Regions from separate parts of the Streptomyces sp. NPDC102514 genome, predicted to be linked through region 1. Evidence: riboswitches for the same ligand, from Rfam matches in the RefSeq annotation. Region 1 holds a riboswitch; each other region holds the start of a gene.
The links. Region 1 has a riboswitch for S-adenosylmethionine ahead of ACZ60E_RS44940 (aminotransferase class V-fold PLP-dependent enzyme). Riboswitches for the same ligand answer to the same signal wherever they lie in the genome.
Positions count from the first base shown of each region.

Region 2: another riboswitch for S-adenosylmethionine. It lies ahead of thrC (threonine synthase); the one in region 1 lies ahead of ACZ60E_RS44940 (aminotransferase class V-fold PLP-dependent enzyme).
Region 3: another riboswitch for S-adenosylmethionine. It lies ahead of ACZ60E_RS05470 (glutathione S-transferase family protein); the one in region 1 lies ahead of ACZ60E_RS44940 (aminotransferase class V-fold PLP-dependent enzyme).

Region 1 covers NZ_JBVJLW010000040.1:29,737-33,004, forward strand. The annotation lists gene ACZ60E_RS44940 (aminotransferase class V-fold PLP-dependent enzyme) at 1-1,340, opposite strand, end outside; SAM riboswitch class IV at 1,518-1,634, opposite strand; gene trpD (anthranilate phosphoribosyltransferase) at 1,947-3,011, opposite strand; gene qcrB (cytochrome bc1 complex cytochrome b subunit) at 3,128-3,268, opposite strand, start outside.
Region 2 covers NZ_JBVJLW010000018.1:119,839-123,106, reverse strand. The annotation lists gene ACZ60E_RS36455 (alpha,alpha-trehalose-phosphate synthase (UDP-forming)) at 1-71, opposite strand, end outside; gene ACZ60E_RS36450 (glucosyl-3-phosphoglycerate synthase) at 294-1,241, opposite strand; SAM riboswitch class I at 1,417-1,574, shown strand; gene thrC (threonine synthase) at 1,590-2,906, shown strand; gene ACZ60E_RS36440 (MoaD/ThiS family protein) at 2,976-3,251, shown strand.
Region 3 covers NZ_JBVJLW010000002.1:41,550-44,817, reverse strand. The annotation lists gene ACZ60E_RS05480 (C40 family peptidase) at 1-400, shown strand, start outside; gene ACZ60E_RS05475 (GNAT family N-acetyltransferase) at 409-966, opposite strand; gene ACZ60E_RS05470 (glutathione S-transferase family protein) at 1,074-1,862, opposite strand; SAM riboswitch class IV at 2,128-2,272, opposite strand; gene ACZ60E_RS05465 (putative leader peptide) at 2,336-2,695, shown strand; gene ACZ60E_RS05460 (LLM class flavin-dependent oxidoreductase) at 2,773-3,268, shown strand, end outside.

The sequences.
Region 1 (3,268 bases):
GTCCAGCTGGCGCCGTTCGCGACGAGCTCCTTGACCGCTCCCACGAAACGCTCCACGTGCTCGTCGGGGGTGCCGACACCGAAGCTGACGCGGATGGCGTTCAGGGACTTCTCGCCCGGGGCGGCCTCGGGAGCACCGCACTCGCCCTGGGACTGCGGGTCGCTGCCGAGGAGCGTACGGACCAGCGGGTGGGCGCAGAAGAGGCCGTCGCGGACACCGATGCCGTACTCGGCGGAGAGCGCGGCGGCGAAGTGCGAGCTGTTCCAGCCCTCCACGACGAACGAGATGACGCCGACGCGCGGCGCGTCGTCACCGAAGAGCGAGAGCACCCGGACCTCGGGCACCTCGGCGAGGCCCTGCCGGACCCGGGCGACGAGCTGCTGCTCCCGGGCGACGAGCGTGTCGAAGCCCGCCTCGGTGAGGGCCTTGCAGGCGGAGGCGATGGAGTAGGCGCCGATGACGTTGGGCGACCCGGCCTCGTGCCGCGCGGCACTCTCGTGCCACTCGACGTCCACGCCGCCGTCCGTACGCCGTGACACCTTCTTCGAGGCACCCCCGCCGGCCAGGTACGGGTCGGCCTCGCGCAGCCAGTCGAAGCGTCCCGCGAGCACACCCGAGCCGAACGGCGCGTACAGCTTGTGCCCGGAGAAGGCGACCCAGTCCACGTCCAACTCCTGGACGGAGACGGGGTGGTGGGGCGCGAGCTGGGCCGCGTCGAGCACGATCCGGGCGCCGTGGGCGTGGGCGGCGGCGGCCAGTTCCCGTACGGGCCACAGCTCGCCGGTGACGTTCGAGGCACCCGTGACGCACACGAGCGCCGGACCGTACGGGTCGCGCCCGGCGAGGGCCCGCTCCAGCGTCGCGACGGCCTCGCCCGGGGTGCGCGGGGCGTTGAGGTAGGTGACGCGGACGTCCTGCCACGGCAGCAGCGAGGCGTGGTGCTCGGTCTCGAAGACGAAGACCTGGCAGTCGGCGGGCAGGGCGGCGGCGAGGAGGTTGAGCGAGTCGGTGGTGGACCGGGTGAAGACGACCTCGTCGTCCTCACGGCAGTCGAGGAACTCGCCCACGGTCCTGCGGGCGTTCTCGAACAGGTCCGTGGAGAGCTGCGACAGATAGCCGGCCCCGCGGTGCACGCTGCCGTAGTACGGGGCGTACGCGGCCACGTCGTCCCAGACCCGCTGGAGGGCGGGGGCGCTGGCGGCGTAGTCGAGAGCGGCGTAGGTGACCTCGCCACCGGTCACGAGCGGAACGGTGACGTCCCGGCCCAGCACGGGCAGGGACCCCGCGGTGTCGGTGTCACAGTGGGCGGTCCGGCCGGCGGCAGCGGTGGAGACAGACATGGCGAGCTCCTGTGAGAGGCAGGCGAAATCACCGTGCGAGCGGACAGGGCTCAGCACGGGAAAGGTGAAAGGGGTACGCGGAAGTGGGGCTCGGCGCCCTATCGCATTCGCTTGCTCATGAAAGGCTCCCTCGAACGACCAGGACCCCTGGTGCATCCGCCCTGACGGGCGGCGAGGGGTCCGCGCTTGCCGTAGACCTCACTGCCTACGACCTGGTCTTCACCCGGGGCACCCCGCCACGGACGGAGGGTTGCCGGACAGTCGGCCGGGGCCTGTTGACTGTCACTCATGACCTGCCAGCATCTTGCCACACGATCACCCCACCGCACCCCCACTGTCCGCATACCGGGACGCCCCGAGCACCGGTCACCCCCTGGGGGCTCCGCCCCCGACCCCCCGCTGCGCAGTTCCCCGCGCCCCTAGGTACCTAGGGGCGCGGGGAACTGCGCAATCGTCAGGGCCCGCCCCCACCAGAGCAAGGGGGGCATGGGGCCGTGGGGAAAAGCCGGGCGCAGCCCGCTTTTCAGGGGCGCGGGGAACTGCGCGACCAGCCCCCACCGGGGCCGCAGACGACAACGCGCCCACCGGCACCGCACACGCGAGCGGCTACGCGCGCGTCGCGGCCACCCACCGCTCCAGCGTCCGCAGAGCCGCCCCCGAATCGATGGCATCGGCCGCCACGGCCATCCCCGCCCGGATCTGCTCGGCGAGCGATCCCGGGCCAGGCGCAAGCGCCACCAGCGCCGCCGCCGAGTTGAGCAGCACGGCGTCCCGCACGGGCCCCCGCTCACCCCCCAGCAGCCGCCGGGCGACATCCGCGTTGTACGACGCGTCAGCCCCCCGCAACGCCTCCACGGGCACCAGCTCGATCCCCACGTCCCGCGGGTCGAACGCCTCCTCGCGCACCTTGCCGTCCCGGACGATCCAGACCCGGGACGTCGCCGTGGTGGTCAGCTCGTCGAGCCCGTCGTCGCCGCGGAAGACGAGCGAGGAGTTGCCGCGCTCGGCGAGGACGCCGGCCACGATGGGCGCCATGGGCGCGTGCGCGACCCCGACGGCCTGTGCCTTCACCCGGGCGGGATTGGTCAGCGGACCGAGGAAGTTGAAGGTCGTCCGGATCCCCAGCTGCCCACGCGCCGCGGCGACGTGCCGCAGCGCCGGATGGAACTTGACCGCGAAGCAGAAGGTGATCCCGGCCTCCTCGGCCACCTCGGCCACCCGCCGCGGAGTCAGCTCCAGGTTGACGCCGAGTTTTTCGAGGACGTCCGAGGCCCCGGACGCGGAGGACGCGGCGCGGTTGCCGTGCTTGACGACCTTGGCACCCGTACCCGCGATGACGACGGCCGACATCGTCGAGATGTTGACGGTCTTCGCCCCGTCCCCGCCGGTGCCGACGATGTCGACGGTGTCGCCGGGCACGTCGATCACATTGGCGTGCGCGTACATCGTGCGCACCATGCCGGAGATCTCGTCGACGGTCTCGCCCTTGGCCCGCAGGGCCACCGCGAACCCGGCGATCTGCGCGTCGGTCGCCTCGCCCCGCATGATCAGGTCCATCGCCCAGGCCGTGTCGTCGGCGCTCAGGTCGCGCCCGTCCAGGAGGCCGTTCAGGAGGGCGGGCCAGGAACGGCCCGCCGCGAAGTCGCCTCCAGCGGGGGTCACAGCACTCATCTGCCGCTCCTGGGTTCGTGTTCGTGGATGTGGGTCCACCCTATCCAGCCCCCGGGACGGCAAAGAGCCCCGTCCATGCAATGGACGGGGCTCCTGCCGTGGCGAACAGGTGGTGATCAGTGGTGGCCGTGGCCGCTCGTGATCTCCTTGTACTCCTCGGCGGTCGGCTTGGGGATCTGGCCGTCCTCGCCGTAGTAGGAGTTGCTGAGCTTGGCGCGGAGCTTCTGCGGGCCCTTCACCTTGCGCTCGACACCGTT
Region 2 (3,268 bases), on a different contig from region 1:
TCCTTCGTGTACGAGACCGGGCCGCGGTTGGACGCGACGAGGACGGGGTGTTTGCCGTGGGTGGGAGCCATGACTCGAAATCTAGCCGCAGCGCTATCCGCTCAAACGTTCCCACTGGCCGCGGAGGGGAGACCGTGGGTCGGCGGGGGCGTGCCGCGCAGTTCCCCGCGCCCCTAAAAGCGACAAGACTGCGCCGTTCCCCGCGCCCCTGATGGTGGCGCGGGGAACTGCGCGACCAGCCCCCACCGGGCCCGCGGACGAAGACGGTGCTCTCCGCGGAGTGGTCGGTACCGCTAAGCCGCGCGGCGCGACACGTACTCCCGGATGTCGGCCATCGGAGGACGTTCCTCCATGTCCACCGAGTACGTCCGCGGCTCGAAGCCACTTTCTCCCCGTACGAACTGCGTCAACGACGGCCGGATCATGTGCCCGCGGGCAAGCCGCAGCTGAGCGGTCCGGTAGATCGCCGCGGACATCCGCCCGAGCGCCTGCCCGTCCTGATGCCGGTGCTTGCGCACACCCACGTCGACCTGCGCGAGGGCGTCCAGGCCGACCAGGTGCAGCGAGTCGACCAGCATGCCCAGTTCCACGCCGTAGCCCACGGGGAACGGGAGCCGTTCGAGGAGCGAGCGGCGGGCCGCGTACTCCCCGCCCAGCGGCTGCACGAAGCCGGCCAGCTGCGGCCAGTGCATGTTGAGCAGCGGCCGGGCCATGAGTTCGGTGACCCGGCCCCCCTGACCCGCGGCGGAGCCCAGCGGGCGGTCGTACATCGCCTTGACGAGGTCGACCCCCGGATCCGTGAGCAGCGGACCGACGATCCCGGAGACGAAGTCCGCCGAGAACTCCTTCAGGTCCGCGTCGACGAAGGCCACGATGTCCCCGCGGGTGACGAGCAGCGAGCGCCACAGCACCTCGCCCTTGCCGGGCACGGCCGGGATGCGGGGCAGGATCTCGTCCCGGTGCACCACGCGGGCGCCCGCGGCGGCGGCGACCTCGGAGGTGCGGTCCGTCGAACCCGAGTCGATCACCACGATCTCGTCGACGAGCGGCACTCTCGCGGGCATCAACTCGCGGCGGATCACGGCGACGATCTCGCCGACGGTCTCCTCCTCGTTGAGAGCGGGCAGTACGACACTGACCGTGGAGCCCGTGGACCGCTTCGCGGCGATCAGCTTCTTGAGCGGGCGGTCCTCGACGGACCAGGAGCGCGTGCTCAGCCAGCGCTCGACGTCTTCCAGCACGTGCGGCTCTCCCTTGCGTTCATCGGGATGCGTGCGTCCCGCCGCGATGTGGACCGGTGTGACGGTCATCTCGCGGTTCGGACGGCTTTCTCCACCATCCATGCCGTCGGTTACAGTCTTGAACAACGCTGATGACCATCGCATGTCGGGGGTCGTTGCGTAGACAACTAAATACCGCTCATCCAGAGGGGCAGAGGGATACGGCCCGTTGAAGCCCCGGCAACCCTCCAGCCGGTCTCGTCCTGATCATTGTTGATCAGTGCAGCGAGGCTCCCGGCTCGGGAAGGTGCCAAATCCGTCTCATGGCGAAGTGCGTCGTGAGGAAGATGAGGAAAGGGCCTCGCCTCCATGGCTGCGCAGACAGTTGCAAGCACCACGAACTCCACCCCCTCCGCGGACTCCGCGAACGCCGTCGATCTCGGTCCGGCCGCCGCGCTCTCCTGCCGCGAATGCGGCCACCGCGTACCGCTCGGTCCGGTTTTCGCCTGCGAGGAGTGTTTCGGCCCGCTGGAGATCGCGTACGACTTCTCCGGTTACGACACCGAGGAACTCCGCAAGCGGATCGAAGCCGGTCCGGCGAACATCTGGCGGTACGCGCCGCTGCTGCCCGTCCCCGCGGACGTGGCGGACAAGCCGAACATCAACCCCGGCTGGACCAAGCTCGTCCAGGCCGACAACCTGGCGCGCGAGCTGGGCGTCGACGCCGGCAAGCTCTTCGTCAAGGACGACTCCGGCAACCCGACGCACTCCTTCAAGGACCGTGTCGTCGCCCAGGCGCTGGAGGCCGCGCGCGCGTTCGGCTTCACCACGCTCTCATGCTCCTCCACCGGCAACCTCGCGGGCGCGGTGGGCGCCGCCGCCGCGCGGGCCGGCTTCCGTTCCTGCGTGTTCATCCCGCACGACCTGGAGCAGGGCAAGGTCGTCATGGCCGCGGTCTACGGCGGCGAGCTCGTCGGCATCGAGGGCAACTACGACGACGTGAACCGCTTCTGCTCCGAGCTGATCGGCGACCCGGCCGGCGAGGGCTGGGGCTTCGTCAACGTCAACCTGCGGCCGTACTACGCGGAGGGCTCCAAGACCCTGGCGTACGAGATCTGTGAGCAGCTCGGCTGGCGGCTGCCGGACCAGCTGGTCGTGCCGATCGCCTCCGGCTCGCAGCTGACGAAGATCGACAAGGGGCTGAAGGAGCTGATCCAGCTCGGTCTCGTCGAGGACAGGCCGTACAAGATCTTCGGTGCCCAGGCCGAGGGCTGTTCGCCGGTGTCCGTCGCCTACAAGGCCGGGCACGACGTCGTACGGCCGCAGAAGCCGAACACGATCGCGAAGTCGCTGGCGATCGGCAACCCGGCGGACGGGCCGTACGTGCTCGACATCGCCCGCCGGACGGGCGGGGCCGTGGAGGACGTGAACGACGGCCAGGTCGTCGACGCGATCAAGCTGCTGGCGCGGACCGAGGGGATCTTCGCGGAGACCGCCGGCGGGGTGACGGTGGGGGTGGCGAAGAAGCTGATCGAAGCAGGTCTGCTCGATCCGACGCTGACGACTGTCGTCCTCAACACGGGGGACGGTCTGAAGACGCTGGACGCCGTCGCCTCCGACACGGGGCTGACCGCGACCATCCGTCCGAACCTCGACTCCTTCCATGAGGCCGGGCTCGGTTCCTGATCGCTGTCGCAGTTCCCCGCGCCCCCGAAGAAGGGGCGCAGTACCACAGCCCTACCTGATGGAGGTCCCGTGAGCGTCAACGTCCGTATCCCCACCATTCTGCGTACCTACACGGGTGGCCAGGCCGAAGTGGCCGCCGAAGGGGCGACCCTCGCCGAGGTCATCGCCGATCTGGAGAAGAACCACACCGGTATCGCGGCCCGTGTCCTGGACGACCAGGGCAAGCTGCGGCGGTTCGTCAACGTGTACGTGAACGACGACGACGTCCGCTTCGAGCAGGGTCTTGAGACGGCCACGCCGGACGGCGTCGGGGTCTCGATCATCCCGGCGGTCGCCGGAGGCTGAGCGCCCCGCACGGCGTC
Region 3 (3,268 bases), on a different contig from region 1:
CTACGGCACGCCCGTCTATGCCGCACCCGACCCCGGGTACGGCGGACAGGGCGCCAGGGCCGTCGACTTCGCACGCGCCCAGATCGGCAAGCCGTGCGTATGGGGCTCGATGGGACCGGGCTCGTACGACTGCTCCAGTCTCACGCAGGCCGCCTGGAAGGTCGCCGGAGTCGCGCTCCCGCGTTCCGCCCAGGACCAGGCGACCGCCGGCACGATGGTCCCCGTGTCGGACATCCGGCCCGGTGACCTCGTGCTCTTCAGCGGCCAGGTCGGTCACGTCGGCATCGCCACGGGCAACGGCATGATGATCCACGCACCGAGCCCGGGCGTCGCCATCCGCGAGGAGTCGATCTACTGGGCCGGCGAGGCGGCGATCCACAGCGTGATCCGCCCCGCCTGAACCAGGGCTCAGCGTGACGGTGGCGTCTCCGCCGGCTCCGTGAGCGCCTTGGTGAAGCAGACACTGAACGGATTGCGGTCGTACGGGGCGTACGGCCGCACCTCCTGCCAGCCCTCCCGCGCGTAGAGCGCCCGCGCCTCCGGCTGGAGCGCGCCCGTCTGCAGCCACAGCCGGTCGACGCCGAGGGTCAGCGCGGTCGACTCCACCGCCGCGAGGGCCGCTCGCGCCAGCCCCCGGCCGCGGTAGTCGGCGTGCACGAACACCCGCTTCACCTCGTGCCGGTCGGGCAGCCTGCGCAGCGAGGCGGTGGCCACCGGCACACCGTCGGAGTAGGCGACCCAGGTGACGACGATCTCCTCGGCCGCGGGCTGCGGCGCACGTACGCGCCGGTGCTCGACCGGTGCGTAGCGCGGGGCCAGTTCGGCGGACATCTGCTCCCGCAGCCGGGCCGGGGCCGGGGCGTCCCACTCCTCGGACACCCAGCGGACCGCCGGCCCCCGCCGGGCGGCCCGGGTCCCCACCCCGGCCTCTTTGCCGGCTTCTTCCCTGACTTCTCCCTTGATCATGCGGACATGCTCACACCGGCGGGGGAGGTGTGTCGTCGGCCCGGGCCCGCTGTTCGCAGAACGGAAACACCCTGTTCGCAACGGCGGCCGGGCGGCCGGGCGGCCGTTTAACGGCCCGTGCGTCCGCCGCCGAGGAAGGCCGGGTGCCGGCCGAGCCGCCGGACGTACCCGTCCAGGTGGAGGTACGCGGACAGGGCGCCGCCGGCCGTGTCGAGATGAGTGAGTGCCACCCAGAGATCCACGTCCGCGGCCGTGATCGCCTCCCCCAACACATATGGGATGGCGGCCAGTTGATGATCGAGCAGGGTCAGTGTCGCCGCCCGCGCGTGGGGCGGGGAGGCCGGTGTGACGTCCCGGGTGAGGAGTTCCCGCAGGGCGTCGATCTCCGCGGCGAGGGCCGGCGGACGCAGCGCGGGCAGGCCGGGCCCTTCGTCGTCCCGGAGGTCGGCGAGGTCGGCGAGGTCGCGCAGGATGTCGGGCGTGTGGTTGCTGACGACGCGTCCGCTCCACCGGTCGCACAGCGCGGGCGCGGTCAGCGGACCGTCGTAGTGGTGCCAGGTCGCCTCGTAGGCCCGGCGCAGCGAGGCGAAGGCGTCCGGCGTCTCGGCGGGGCAGGTCAGCACGGTGGTGGCCGTCGAGTGCTCAAGTCCCAGCAGGGCGAGGGTGATCGAGACGCGCAGCGAACGCTGACAGCCTTCGGACAGATACAGCTGATAGCGGTGCGGCGCCGGGTAGAAGCCGCCGGCGAGGCCGACACCTATGCGGCCGCGGAAGCGGTGCGGACGTGCGGTCGCGCTCGGTGCGACCGTGCCGCAGGCGGGTGCGCCGGTGCCGGCCGTACGCGCGGCCGTGGCGAAGGTACCTGTGCTCGAACCGCGGGAAACTGTCTCGGGCATGGCTCTCCAGAGGGAATCGCGGAAGCCCTGGCCGCCTTGTGGGCACCAGTGGCGAAACGGAGTGACTGCGCTGTGTCGTGCACGTCCGGCAGGCTCCACGGGTCCGACGGGTCCGACGGGTCCGGATCGAGCGGACCGGAAGGACCGGGTGGACCGGCGGCGGACTAGTAAGCGCTGGAGACGCGCAACAGATCGATGTGCAGTCGCCTCGTCAAGCCGTTCCTGGGCAATTCCCACCCGTCCCGGTCGGGGCTCGCACGAGGCGAGACCACGCTTGTCCCGCCGCACCGGCGGAACCCGGTCGTCACCCGGGGCACCCCGTCGCGGTGGAAGGGTTGCCTGTCAGCGGGCCGGGGCCGATGACCGCACGGACGGGGGACCCTGTCCGACGGGCGCTGACAATCGTGACCGTCCCCGCAAGTGTCGGTGCGCTGCGTGAGTGTCGTCAAGATGCCGAGACGACGTCTCAATAGGTGGGCAGTGGCCCGTGCGGGTCGGTGGGGGTTGGCCGCGCAGTTCCCCGCGCCCCTGAAGGCGGGGCTTCGCCCTCGCCCCCTAGGGGCGCGGGGAACTGCGCGCTCAGCCCCCACCGACCCGCACACGACAACGAACCGCCGAGATCAAATTCGTACTGCCGGAAGAAAAGGAACAGCCGTACTGTTGTCAGCGTCGACGAGGAGACGAGCCGCAGGACGGAGGTGACGCACGTGAGACGACCACGCCCAACGCCCCGCCTCCGTGTCCCCAAGCTCACCCCGCGCCGCCGCGTCCGCCTGTACTCGCGGCAGCACATCGACCTGTTGCGCGTCGCCGGCGCACTCTGTCGTCCCTGACCCGTACCTCCGCGGCCCCGCCCTCCGCGCAGTGAGGGCCGGCTTCCTCCACGGTCGATCAGGAAGGCACCCCCGTCGTGTCGTCAGTACCTTCTTCAGCCCTGCCCTCTTCCTCCGCCCTGCATCTCGCCGTCGCGCTCGACGGAGCCGGCTGGCATCCCGCCGCGTGGCGCGAACCGGTGGCCCGCCCCCGGGACCTGCTCACCGCCGGGTACTGGACGGACCTCGTCACCGAGGCCGAACGCGGTCTGCTCGACTTCGTGACCATCGAGGACGCCCTCGGTCTCCAGTCCTCGCACTTCACCGAGCCCGACGGCCGCACCGACCAGGTCCGCGGCCGGCTCGACGCCGTCCTCATCGCCGCCCGGGTGGCCCCGCTGACGAGCCACATAGGTCTGCTGCCGACCGTGGTGGCCACGCACACAGAGCCGTTCCACATATCGAAGGCCATCGCCACGCTGGACTATGTGAGCACCGGCCGTGGCGGCGTACGGATCCAGGTGTCGGCCCGCCGTAACGAGGCCGCGCACTTCGGCCGCCGGACGGTCCCGTCGTTCCGTATCGAGGACCTGG